DNA from 4 places in the Labrys sedimenti genome. Region 4 is predicted to be linked to each of the others. Evidence: riboswitches for the same ligand, from Rfam matches in the RefSeq annotation. Region 4 holds a riboswitch; each other region holds the start of a gene.
The links. Region 4 has a riboswitch for cobalamin ahead of U1R88_RS00725 (aromatic ring-hydroxylating oxygenase subunit alpha). Riboswitches for the same ligand answer to the same signal wherever they lie in the genome.
Positions count from the first base shown of each region.

Region 1: another riboswitch for cobalamin. It lies ahead of U1R88_RS06890 (DUF1636 domain-containing protein); the one in region 4 lies ahead of U1R88_RS00725 (aromatic ring-hydroxylating oxygenase subunit alpha).
Region 2: another riboswitch for cobalamin. It lies ahead of bluB (5,6-dimethylbenzimidazole synthase); the one in region 4 lies ahead of U1R88_RS00725 (aromatic ring-hydroxylating oxygenase subunit alpha).
Region 3: another riboswitch for cobalamin. It lies ahead of U1R88_RS10170 (ABC transporter substrate-binding protein); the one in region 4 lies ahead of U1R88_RS00725 (aromatic ring-hydroxylating oxygenase subunit alpha).

Region 1 is NZ_JAXOUF010000002.1:105,064-108,265, forward strand. It holds gene U1R88_RS06875 (xanthine dehydrogenase family protein molybdopterin-binding subunit) at 1-38, opposite strand, end outside; gene U1R88_RS06880 ((2Fe-2S)-binding protein) at 43-498, opposite strand; gene U1R88_RS06885 (hypothetical protein) at 694-1,059, opposite strand; cobalamin riboswitch at 1,155-1,371, shown strand; gene U1R88_RS06890 (DUF1636 domain-containing protein) at 1,480-1,863, shown strand; gene cobW (cobalamin biosynthesis protein CobW) at 1,860-2,909, shown strand; partial or broken gene U1R88_RS06900 (hypothetical protein) at 3,097-3,202, shown strand, end outside.
Region 2 is NZ_JAXOUF010000002.1:344,434-347,635, reverse strand. It holds gene U1R88_RS08080 (hypothetical protein) at 1-667, shown strand, start outside; gene U1R88_RS08075 (TerB family tellurite resistance protein) at 660-1,295, opposite strand; gene bluB (5,6-dimethylbenzimidazole synthase) at 1,364-2,101, opposite strand; cobalamin riboswitch at 2,145-2,325, opposite strand; gene U1R88_RS08065 (cupin domain-containing protein) at 2,463-3,083, shown strand.
Region 3 is NZ_JAXOUF010000002.1:804,710-807,911, forward strand. It holds gene U1R88_RS10165 (CobW family GTP-binding protein) at 26-1,015, shown strand; cobalamin riboswitch at 1,088-1,318, shown strand; gene U1R88_RS10170 (ABC transporter substrate-binding protein) at 1,506-2,549, shown strand; gene U1R88_RS10175 (FecCD family ABC transporter permease) at 2,551-3,202, shown strand, end outside.
Region 4 is NZ_JAXOUF010000001.1:150,548-153,749, reverse strand. It holds gene U1R88_RS00730 (ribonucleotide-diphosphate reductase subunit beta) at 1-1,080, shown strand, start outside; cobalamin riboswitch at 1,506-1,710, shown strand; gene U1R88_RS00725 (aromatic ring-hydroxylating oxygenase subunit alpha) at 1,828-3,072, shown strand.

The DNA.
Region 1 (3,202 bases), on a different contig from region 4:
CGGCTCAGCGCAGTCGAGGTACGGTCGATCGCGTTCATGGCCTCACCCCTTCATCAGTTCGGCGGCGCGATGGATGGCGGCGCGGATGCGCGGATAGGTGCCGCAGCGGCAGATATTGGTGATGCCGTTGTCGATATCCGCATCGGTGGGCGCGGGCGTATCCTTCAGGAAGGCGACGGCGGCCATGATCTGGCCCGACTGGCAATAGCCGCATTGCGGAACGTCCTCGGCCAGCCAGGCCTGCTGGACCGGATGCTTGCCGTCTGCCGACAAGCCCTCGATCGTGGTGATGGTGGCACCGTCGACGTCACCGATCTGGGTCTGGCAGGAGCGGATGGCGGCGCCGTTCACATGGACGGTGCAGGCGCCGCATTGGGCGATGCCGCAGCCGAACTTGGTACCGGTGAGGCCGAGTTCATCGCGCAGGACCCAGAGCAGAGGGGTCTCGGGCTCGATGTCGAGCTGGTGGGTGGTCGAATTGACGGTGATGGCAACCATGGGCAGGCCTTCCAGCGGCTGATGCCGGGCAGAAGGTCCGGGCCCATCGGCGTCGGCCTTCTGGTGGGCGATTGCGGGAAGGCCAAATTGTGGCGGCAATCATGGCGCTGGGGTGACGGGTAACGCAGACGTGAGAGTTTGTGCAGTCTGGAAACCGTCGAGAAACGCGGCTGCCAGTTGCGAAGGGGCCTTGGCCTATTGCTTGAACCAGATCCGGCTGTAGCCGAGTGCATCGCCGGCGATGGCGACGAGAACGCCCACCGAGACGAGGATGAGGCCGGTCAGGAAGATGCGGACGATACGGCGATAGACCAGCCCCTGCAGCGAAGTGGGCGAAAGCATGCCGGCCAGCGCCCAGACCTGGAAGATGATGCCGCCCCCGATAAGAAAGACGGCTGCCAGGTCCTCCGGGATCCAGGTTCCCGGCTGCGAGGCCCAGTTGTTGAGGAAGCCGAGCGAGAAGGCAAGCACGACGCCGATGGCCGTCACCGAACCGCCGCGGAAGATGACGTCGATCTTCTCCGGCTCGGTCGGCGGTGCCGGTGGCTTCTCTTCGGGCATGGCAGCCTCGCTGATGTGGCGATATCGTCGGCCTTTATGCCGGATTTTGCGCGTGGTTTGGAAGCGGGAACATTGACAAGCACGCCCGCGCACCCCTTATGTCAGCTGCGATCGGTCTCTCGTTAAGAGAGAAGAGGGAATGCGGTGCGGATGAAGGGGGCCCGGTTGAGGGCTGTCCTGGATGCCAAAGCCGCGGCTGCCCCCGCAACTGTAAGCGGCAAGCGTCCCGCCTTGAGGCCACTGGGCAACCGGGAAGGCGGCGGGGGGCGATGAGCCGCGAGCCAGGAGACCTGCCGGTCGTACTGTTGTCACCGGTCCGGGCGGGGCGCCTCGGAGGCCGGTTCCGTCTTCCCGGACGATCGCCGGCCATGCCGTCGGTCCCGCGCCCTCCATCCGCTCCGGCGGCGATGAACAGGGCCGATGCCAGAAACAACTCTCCCAGTCCGGCTGCTCGTCTGCGTGACCTGCAGGCGCGAGGGCGATGCCCCCGAGGCGCCGCGCCAGGGCGCCCGGCTGCGCGACGCTCTCGCCGGCATGCTGCCCGAAAGCGTCGAGCTGCAGCCGGTCGAGTGCCTGGGCAATTGCAAGCGTTCCTGCACGGTGGCTTTGTCGGCGCCCGGTACCTGGACCTATGTCTTCGGCGATCTCACTGCCGAGAGCGGCCCCGACATCCTCACCGGGATCGATCTCCTTGCCCATTCCAGCGATGGCCTGATGCCCTGGCGCGGCCGTCCCGACGTCTTCAAGCGCAGCATGATCGCGCGCATCCCACCCCTGCCAACCCTCAAGGACGCCGCCGAATGAACGCCCCTGTAAGATCAGAGACCGCGAAAGTTCCCTGCACCATCGTCACCGGCTTTCTCGGGGCCGGCAAGACCACGCTGATCCGCAACCTGCTGGCCACCGCCAACGGCCGCAGGCTGGCGTTGATCGTCAACGAATTCGGCGATGTCGGCGTCGACGGCGACATCCTGAAGTCCTGCGGCATCGAGAGCTGCCCGGAAGACGCCATCGTCGAGCTCGCCAATGGCTGCATCTGCTGCACCGTGGCCGACGATTTCGTGCCGGCGCTGGAGACGCTGCTGGCACGCCCGAACGCGCCCGAGCACATCGTGATCGAGACCTCCGGCCTCGCTCTGCCCAAGCCGCTGGTCAAGGCCTTCAACTGGCCGGCGATCCGTTCGCGCGTCACCGTCGACGGCGTCATCGCCGTTGTCGACGGCGCGGCGGTCGCGGCCGGCCGCTTCGCCGATGACCCGGAAGAGCTCAAGCGCCAGGCCGAGGGCGACGCTTCCCTCGATCACGACAATCCGCTTGAGGAGGTCTATGAGGACCAGCTCCTCTGCGCCGACCTCGTCGTGCTCAACAAGGCCGATCTCCTCTCCGCCGGCGAGGCCGACAGCGTGGAGAAGGACATCGAGAAGACCGTGCCGCGCGCCGTCAAGGTGGTGCGCACCTCCGAGGGCCGCATCGACGCGGCCGTGCTGCTCGGGCTCGGGGCCGCGGCCGAGAACGACCTGGAGGCCCGGCCCTCCCATCACGACCACGAGGCCGAGCACGACCACGACGATTTCGACACCTTCGTGGTCGACCTGCCGGCCATCCTCGATGCCGATGCCCTGGTGCGCAAGCTGAAGGCGGCGGCCGAGGAGCATGATATCTTGCGCATCAAGGGCTTCGTCGCCGTCGACGGCAAGCCGATGCGCCTGCTGGTCCAGGGCGTCGGCGCCCGCTTCTCGCAGCATTTCGACCGCGCCTGGGCGCCGGAGGAAACCCGTTCGAGCCGCCTCGTCATCATCGGCGAGAAGGGCATCGACCAGGCCGGCATCCGCAAGACGCTGGAGGGGTGATAGCATCGGGCAGTGATGAAGCAGAACTGTCATCCCCGGCGAGTTCGACAGCCCTGGATTCCCTTCCCCTCGCTGCCACTCACAAGCAAAGCTTGTGAGGATACGGCCGGGAATGACAATTCCGTATCGCTTACGTCACTTGGGCCATGCTGAACTTGGGCCATGCTGATACCGCAAGGATAGTCTGATGCATCTGCTGCCGGCCGATACGCGTTCGCTCGATGCCAGCGAGGCCGCCGTCGATCTCGACCAGGCTCCCGGCGCGATCGTGTTCGCCTCGCTGACCGACAGCG
Region 2 (3,202 bases), on a different contig from region 4:
CTATTGCAACTTCCTGATGGCCCTGACCAAGACCCTCTTGTCGCACGACATGTCGCGCAGCTGGGACGCTGGCTTCGGCAGCCTGTTTCCGCGCCCCGTCAGCGGCCTTGCCAAGGCCAATGGCGCTGAAGACGGCGACGGATTGGGCATGACGCTGTTCGGCACCAGCAAGCGCGACACCGACGCCATCGCCGACCTGATCAGCCTGGTGCATACCATCGACTGGCCGGTGGCCGACAAGGCGATGTGGCTGGAAGTCCGCGGCCATTTCAAGACGGTAATCCGGCTCAACCGTGAGACCTGGGCGCTGATCGGCAAGGAGACCGACGACGATCACGAATGGCTGCCCGGCCCGCGGCAGAAGAGTGGCGTCCTGCCCTCCCTCGAAGTAACGCAGGAGCGTATCGACTCATGGCTTGCGCTGCTCGGCCAGGTCGAGCAGGTGCTGGACGGCAAGTTGCTGATGCCGCATTGGCGTTTCACCAAGGGCGTCAATCTCGCCAGGGTCTTCGAGCAGCCCGGCAATTTCGACCTGGTGCTGTGGATCACCGGCCCGGGCGCCCTGCCCTACCTCGACGATGGCAAGGTGATGGACGCCGAGGCCTGGGGACAGGCCACCCGCATCTTCGGCGGCGACGTCGCGAGCTACGCCTTCTACTTCAATTGAGCGAGCGCCCGGCCGCGGCATCCGGCGCCAGAAGGTGCCGCTTCAGCCGGACGATCGCCTCGCGCTGCAAATCGCTGGCCTCGCCATAGGCATTGGCGACCTTGCCCAGCATGTCGACGAGTTGCTGGCGCTCGGACAGGGACAGGCGGGCGCGGAAAAGCGGCACCAATTCCTCGGCGACCGGCGTGAACACCCGGCCCCGGTCCGTCAGCAGCAGGGCTTGCTCATAGACACGCTCGCGGTCGTCGATACCGAGAGGGTCCGCCATCAGCGCGAGGATCGTGTTCCGTTCGGCCTGGGTCAGCAGACCATTGGTGCGCACGAGCTGGATCATCAGGACGACGGCGGCAAGCCTGGGATCGTCGATGGTCTTGAGAGAAACGCGCTCGAGCGCCTGCGGGCGGACGGTATCGGCGCCGCGGTCGAGCGGGAGGGGAACCACCTTCGGCCCGGCCTCGAGCCGGCGGGCAGCCGCCGGCTTGCGGGCCTTGCCACGCAAAAGCCAGAACAGGCCGACTACAACGGCCGCGAAAGCCCCGATCAGGATCGCCCTCGGCCCCTCCAGCAGAACCAGGCTGGCGATCAGCAGCGCGATGATCCAGATCGCATTCTTACGCAGGAAATCCATCGCCCGTGTCATCCGATCGGGACGGCGCTTATCTGCGCCGGCCACTCCAAAGCATTTTGCGCTTTGCTCTATGAAGCTGCATCTCCCATAGCGGCCCGCATGGCGGCGAGCAAGGGATGGTCGGGCTGCCGCCCGTCCCAGCTATCGAAGCTCAGTACGGCCTCCGGTGGCAAACGCTGGCGCCAGCCCTTCACCTCCAGCTCCGGCCGGGCATAGGCTTCGTGCACATAGCCAAGACATAGATAGGCGACCGGCACCACGCGTTCGGGAATGCCCAGCGCCTCGCGCAGGCGCATGGGATCGACGATACTGACCCAGCCGACCCCGACGCCCTCGGCCCGTGCCGCAAGCCAGATGTTCTGCACCGCGCAGACGGTGGAGTAGCGGTCCATGGCCATGTCATGGGTGCGGCCGAGCACCACGGGTCCGGCCCGGTCGGGATCGCAGGTAATGCACAGATTGACCGGGGCATCGACGATGCCTTCCAGCTTCAGCGAACGATATTGCGCCTGCCTCTCAGGCGAGAACATCGCCACCGCCTCGGCATTGGCCTCTTCGAAAAGGGCCTGCACCTTGTGGCGGGTCTCGGGGCAGCGCAGCACCAGGAAGCTCCAGGGCTGCATGAAGCCGACCGAGGGGGCGTGATGCCCGGCGAGCAAGATGCGGGCGAGGACGTCGTCCGGCACGGGTTGCGAACTGAACTGGCTGCGGACATCCCGCCTGGTGAAGATGGCGCGATAGACGGCTTCGCGTTCGGCCGGCGAAAACGGACCCGAAGGCGCAAGCGCCTGCTTGGAAGGCTCCATCGCTGTTCCCCTTACGATGGCAATCGCCGCGCCGTCCGCGCACGCCGATCTATCGCCTCCGGCCGGTCTTCTGACTTGGGATCCACCCATCCGGACGCCTTCCCCGCAGAGCGAGTGGCCTGAAACCTGCCCGGATAGTCCCCCTTACAGCGTTGGGCACGTCGCGGCTTCGAACCGCGTTCCCGATTCTCCCGCAAGCGGGCACCGAAGGTCTTGCGGATGTAGCATGGGAGGTGGCGGCTGCCCAGCCATCCGGGACGTCGATGCCAGTCGGCCGGCGGCGAAGTGGACAGGGTGCGGGCTTGTGGCCTAGAATCGTCGGCTAGGCTCTCGGGCAATCAAGCATCCTGGCAATCGCGCAATGAACAAGATCGACCTCAAACGACGCGCCGGCGATCAGCCCGATCCCCTGGAACAGGCCAATCCGGTGCGCCTCGGCACGCGCCTTCGCCTGGCGCGGCAGACAAGGGGGCTGACGCTGAAGGCCCTGGCGACGGCCGCGGACTGCTCGGAAAGCCTCCTGTCCAAGATCGAGAATGGCAAGGCCTCCCCTTCCCTGCCCATGCTGCACCGCCTGGTCGAAGTGCTGGGCACCAATATCGGCTGGATGTTCGAGGAGACGGACAGCGAGGAGGGCATCGTCTTTCGCGCCGGCACGCGCCCGCTGATCTCGCTGGACCCACTCCGGCGCGGCGAAGGCATTTCGCTGGAACGGGTGATCCCCTATTCCTCCGGCCATCTCCTTCAGTGCAACATTCACCACATCGAAGCCGGCGGCGAGAGCGCCGGGCCGATCCAGCATCAGGGCGAGGAGGTCGGCTATGTGCTGGCCGGAACCGTGGAGCTGATGGTCGGCGAGCGCACCTTCAAGCTCTCCGTCGGCGACACCTTCGTGTTCAAGTCGGAACTGCCGCACTGGTATCGCAACACCGGAACGGAGCGCGCCAGCATCTTCTGGGTCAACACGCCTGCCACTTTCTGAGGAAACCTCGAGGAGCAAATAAGACGCTTCTGTCATTCCCGGCGCCGCCGCAGGCGGCGGGAAGGGAATCCAGGGGCAAAACGGAGCCCCTGGCTCTGGTTCCCCTTCCCGGGGCCTCT
Region 3 (3,202 bases), on a different contig from region 4:
CAATGGATCAAGGAATTCCGACATCATGCAGCCCCTGCCGCAGACCCCCGTCACTGTCCTCACCGGCTATCTCGGGGCAGGCAAGACCACGCTTCTCAACCGGATCCTGACCGAGAGCCATGGCAGGAAATATGCCGTCATCGTCAATGAGTTCGGTGAAGTCGGCATCGACAACGATCTCGTCGTCGATACCGACGAGGAAATCTTCGAGATGAACAATGGCTGCATCTGCTGCACGGTGCGCGGCGATCTGATCCGCATCATCGAGGGCCTGATGCGCCGGCGCGACCGCTTCGATGCCATCCTGATCGAGACGACCGGGCTGGCCGATCCCGCGCCGGTCGCCCAGACCTTCTTCGTCGACGATGACGTGCGCGCCAGGGTCCGGCTCGATTCGATCGTCACCGTGGTCGACGCCCGGCATTTGCTCGGCGAAATCGAGACCGCGCATGAGGCCCAGGAGCAGCTCGCCTTCGCCGATACGATCCTGCTCAACAAGATTGATCTGGTCACGGCGGAGGAACTCGACCGGGTGGTGAAGCGGATCCGTCGCATCAATCCCACAGCCACCCTCCACCAGACCCGCCGTTGCGACATCGCGCTCGACAAGGTGCTCGGCCGCGGCGCCTTTGACCTCGACCGCATCCTCGAAGCCGAGCCCGATTTCCTCGAGGGCTTCCACGAGCACGAGCATGACGATCATGTCGGCAGCTTCGCCCTGGTGTCCCGCGAGCCGCTCGACCCCGGCAGGTTCATGCCCTGGCTCGACATGATCGTGCAGCAATTCGGCACCGACATGCTGCGCATGAAGGGGATTGTCGCCTTTGACGGCGATCCCCAGCGCTTCGTTGTCCAGAGCGTGCACATGCTGCTCGAAGGCGACCATCAGCGCCCCTGGAAGCCCGAGGAGGAGCGCCGGAGCCGCCTGGTCTTCATCGGCCGCAATCTGCCCAGGGACGTGATTGAACAGGGGTTCCTGGCCTGCCGCGTACAGGCGGCGACAGACGCGGGCTGAAGCAGGAAGGCAGCGCCCGGCATCGGCCGATGCATGCTTTGCATATTCGCTTGACCGCGCTGGCGACACCCCGGTAACTGTGGCGTTGACGGTTCCCGTCGGATGCAAGTCCGTCGGGAGTAATAGGGAACACGGTTCGGCTTCCTTAAAAGCCCATGCCGTGGCTGCCCCCGCAACTGTAGGCGGATTGCCGAGCATCCTCCTGGCGCGAAAGGCGCCATGCCACTGTGGGTCTCCCATGGGAAGGCAGATGCAAGGTCGACGTCCGCGAGCCAGGAAACCTGCCGTCATCTCGATCAATCCCATGTCACGGGCGGGGATGCCCGGAACAGGAGACATTGTGACCTATCTTCCCGCACGTCCGGGCTGTCGCCCGCCTGTTCCCTCCGCTTCGCGTCGTCGAACCCTCTGCCACGCCCTGGCCTGAGGCCGTTTACCCGTCTTCGGCCGCGCCGAAGACGGTCATTTCCATCGCGAACGAGAGAACATCATGACCTTTTCAAGGAATAAGGCCCGCTGGTTCGGCTTTGCCGTCGCGCTTGCCGCCGGCTTCAGCCTGACGCCGGGTATCGATCCGGCGGCGGCGCAGGCAACGAAATATCCCCTCAAGCTCGCCAATTGCGGCCGCACCGTCACCTTCGATCATGCGCCGCGCCGCGTCGTTTCCGTGGGGCAGAGCAGCACGGAGGTCCTCTATCTGCTCGGTCTTGCCGACAAGGTGGCCGGGACGGCGGTCTGGTTCGGCCCCGTACTGCCCGGATACGAGGAGGCCAATGCCAAGATTCCGCGCCTGGCCGACAATGATCCGAGCTTCGAAAGCGTGATCGGCAAGAAGCCGGAGCTCGTGACGGCCCAGTTCCAATGGCATGTCGGGCCCAGCGGCATCGTCGGCAAGCCAGAGCAGTTCGAGGAACTGGGTATCCAGACCTATGTTTCGCCCGCCGATTGCGTCGGCAAGGACAATTCCGGCGGTGGCGACGGCACGCGCGGTACCCTCTTCACCATGGATCTGGTCTATCAGGAGATCAGGGAACTCGCCGAGATCTTCGACGTGCAGGAGCGCGGGGCGAAGGTCGTCGCGGACCTCAAGGCACGCGAGGAAGCCGCCCGCCGCAAGATCGCTGCCGGCGACGGCAAGGTCTCCGCTGCCTTCTGGTTCTCGAGCGCCAAGGTCGATGTCGATCCGTACATGGCCGGCAAGAACAGCGTGCCGGGCTATATCATGTCCGTGCTCGGTGTCCGGAACGTCGTGGAGAGCGAGGAGGAGTGGCCGAGCGTCGGCTGGGAGACCATCGCCAAGGCCGACCCCACCATCATCGTCGCCGGCCGGATGGATCGTCGCCGCTATCCGGCCGACGACATCGCCGTCAAGCTCAATTTCCTCAAGACCGATCCGGTGGTGAGCCTGATGCCGGCGGTCAAGCAGGGCCATGTCGTGGAAATGGACGTCCAGGCCATGCAGCCGAGCGTACGCGTCGTCGACGGCATCGAGATGCTCGCCGATGCCGTCCAGCGTTTTGGCCTGAAGCGCTGAGATGAATCGCCCCGTCACACGATTGCTGGCGATCGGGCTGCTGGCCCTGGCCGTGCTCGTCCTGGCGCTCTGGCTGGGCGCCGCCATCGGCGAGACGGCCATTCCGATGGACGTGGTGGCCAAGACGGCGGCCAACCGTCTGTGGGGCGCCGGCTACGCCCTCGATCGCATTGATGAAGGCATCGTGTGGAACTACAGGCTGAGCCGCGCGGTCGTCGCGGCCTGCTGCGGCGCGGCCCTGGCGCTGTCGGGCGTCGTGCTGCAGTCCCTGCTGCGCAATGTCCTGGCCGATCCCTATGTGCTCGGCATCTCGGCCGGCGCCTCGACGGGCGCGGTCGGGGTCGCCATTCTCGGCATCGGTGCAGGATTTCTAAGCATGCCGCTCGGTGCTTTTCTGGGCGCGTTGGTGGCCTTCGGTTTCGTCGCCCTGCTGGCAATGCGCTCGGGCCGCGGCACCGGCGCGGTGATCCTGGCCGGCGTCGCCGGGTCCCAGCTCTTCAACGCCCTGACCTCCTTCATCGTCACCAAGGCGGCCAATGCCGAACAGGCGCGGGGCATCATGTTCTGGCTGCTCGGCAATCTTTCGGGGGTGCGCTGGCCGGATGTCTGGCTTGCCCTGCCGGTCACGGCCATGGGGCTGCTGGTCTGCCTCT
Region 4 (3,202 bases):
CAGCTTCCCCTGCCGCAGAGCGCAGCGGATGCGAGCGGCCTTGGCGCGATCGACCGCAAGGGCGGCCGCGTCACGGTCGACGAGAAGCGGATGATCAATGCCCGCGCCGACGTGAACCAACTCCTGCCGCTCAAATACAAATGGGCGTGGGAGAAATATCTCGCCGGCTGCAACAACCACTGGATGCCGACCGAGGTCTCGATGCAGGCCGACATCGCGCTGTGGAAGTCGCGTGACGGCCTGACCGAGGACGAGCGGCGCATGCTCAAGCGCAATCTCGGTTTCTTCGCCGCCTCCGAGAGCCTGGTCGCCAACAATATCGTGCTGGCGATCTACCGCCACCTCACCAACCCCGAATGCCGGCAATATCTGCTGCGCCAGGCCTTCGAGGAGGCGGTGCACACCCACACCTTCCAATATATCGTCGAGAGCCTCGGGCTCGACGAGGGCGAACTCTTCAACATGTATCGCGAGGTTCCCTCGATCACCGACAAGGCGGCTTGGGCCCTCAAGCACACCCAGCATCTCGACGATCCCGACTTCAAGACCGGCACGCCGGACGCCGACCAGGCCTTCCTGCGCGATCTCGTCGCCTTCTACGTGATCTTCGAGGGCATGTGGTTCTATACAGGCTTTGCTCAGATCCTCTCGCTCGGCCGGCGCAACAAGATGGTGGGGATCGCCGAGCAGTATCAATACATCCTGCGCGACGAGAGCATCCATCTGAACTTCGGCATCGACGTGATCAATCAGATCAAGATCGAGAATCCGCATCTGTGGACCCTCACCTTCCAGGCCGATCTCCAGCAGATGATCCGCGAAGCTGCAGAACTGGAGGCCGCCTATGGCCGGGACACCATGCCGCGCGGATTTCTCGGCCTCAACGCGGTGTCCTGCGAACAATATATGCATTTCATCGCCAACAGGCGCTGCGCCCAGCTCGGCCTCATGCCGGTGTTCCCTGATATCGAGAACCCCTTCCCCTGGATGAGCGAAGCGATGGACTTGAAGAAGGAGAAGAACTTCTTCGAGACGCGCGTCATCGAATACCAGAACGGCGGCGCGCTGAGCTGGGATTGAAGACACGCTTTCGAGGAGAAGGCGCAGGGATTTGGTGCTCTATCATTCCCGAAGCGAGCAGGGAGATGCCCATCTCGAGCCTTCAAGGCAGTGCGCGACCATCCCTCCCCGACTTCGGGGAGGGTGGGCCGGCAAAGCCGGCTCGGGTGGGGTAGAGCGGCGCAAGCTCGCTATTTTCGAGCCTGGTCTGCGCCACTCTCCCCCTTCTGTCGATGCTTCGCATCGCCACCTTCCCCGAAGTCGGGGAAGGATCAGCGCGCCTCACCTTGAAGCCTTGAGATATGTACATTCTTTAGCAGGCATGCGGGGAATGACGGACATTCGCTATCCCCTTCCCGACCTGCCCTCCTAAAACCCTCGATAACAATGTCCTGAACACACCATCATCCGTCGCATCACCTCTAGTCCGCGCGCCGACTCGATGTATTCTAATCCTCATTCGAGGTGCCGGTCCGCTCCCAAGGCGGCCCGGAGAATTGGGAAGCCGGTCCAAATCCGGCGCTGCCCCCGCAACGGTAGAGGAGAAGATCGCGGCACGTGCCACTGGGTCGGGAAGACCTGGGAAGGCGTCGCGGTCGGGCCGAAAGGCCGCTCCTGAGCCCGGAAACCAGCCCCGATGAAAACCGACGGACGCGGTGGGCGTTCCGGAAGGAGGTTCGGCTGTGCCATCGCATCGGCGCAGAGCTCCGATCCGCTTTCCCATCCCGCTGCCAAGTCAATGCATTGGTTGTCACGCGGGATTTTGACATGACTGCGCATCAGGACATGCTGGGCCGCCTCCGGGCCCACCATCCGGGCACCACGCTCGAAGGCAAATTCTACACTGACCCCGAGTTCTTCCGGCTGGATATGGAAAACATCTGGTATCGCGAATGGCTGTTCGCCGGCCATGACTGCGAGCTTGGCAAGCCGGGCAGCTATTTCACCCTCCAGGTCGGCGACTATCCGGTGATCGTGCTGCGCTCCGGCGACGGCGCCATCCGCGCCTTTCACAATTCCTGCCGGCACCGCGGATCGCGCCTGTGCGCAGCGGCAAGCGGCAGCGTCGCCAAGCTGGTCTGCCCCTATCATCAATGGACCTACGAACTCGACGGCCGCCTGCTGTTCGCCCGCGACATGGGGCCGGGCTTCGACGCGACGCAATACGGGCTCAAGCCTGTCCATTGCGAGAGCGTGGCCGGCTATATCTGGATCTGCCTCGCCAAGGAGGCGCCCGATTTCGAGACCTTCCGGGCCGGCACCATGCCCTATCTGGCTCCGCATGGCCTGAAGAACGCCAAGGTCGCCTTCGAAAGCACCATCGTCGAAAAAGGCAATTGGAAGCTGGTCTGGGAGAACAACCGCGAGTGCTATCATTGCGCGGGCAACCATCCCGAGCTTTGCCGCACCTTCCCCGAGGCCCCGACGGTGACGGGCGTGCAGGGTGCCGACAAGGATCCGCTCATCGGCCAGCATTGGCGACGCTGCGAGGAAGCCGGCCTGCCCAGCACTTTCAGCATTTCCGGTGACGGCCAGTTCCGCATGGCGCGCATGCCGCTGCTGCGCAATGCCGTCAGCTACACGATGTCCGGCAAGCCGGCCGTACAGCGACCGCTCAGCCCGACGATCGAGGAAGGTAATATCGGCGCCCTCCTGCTCTTCCACTACCCCACCACCTGGAACCACGTGCTGGGCGACCATGCGGTCAGCTTCCGCGTGCTTCCGATCGGGCCGAGGGAAACCCAGGTCACCACCAAATGGCTGGTACACAAGGATGCCGTCGAGGGCGTCGACTACGACCTCGATGAACTCACCCATGTCTGGCAGATGACCAACGACCAGGACCGCCAGATCGTCGAGGAGAACCAGCTCGGCGTCTCCTCGCCCGTCTACACGCCCGGCCCCTACGCGCCCGAGCACGAGGGCGGCGTAATGCAGTTCGTCGAGTGGTATCGCAACGCCATGGAAGCCGCGCTCGGTGGCGACGGCGTCCGCCTGCGCAGCGTGGCCTAGCGTCCCCATAGTCCATTCAGGTGGGGAGCGTTCCAGTTTGTCATAGCCGGGCTTGATCCGGCTATCCGGAAGCCACCAGCGCAATCGGGTTCGCAGCTGGATTGCCGGATCAAGCCCGGCAATGACGAAG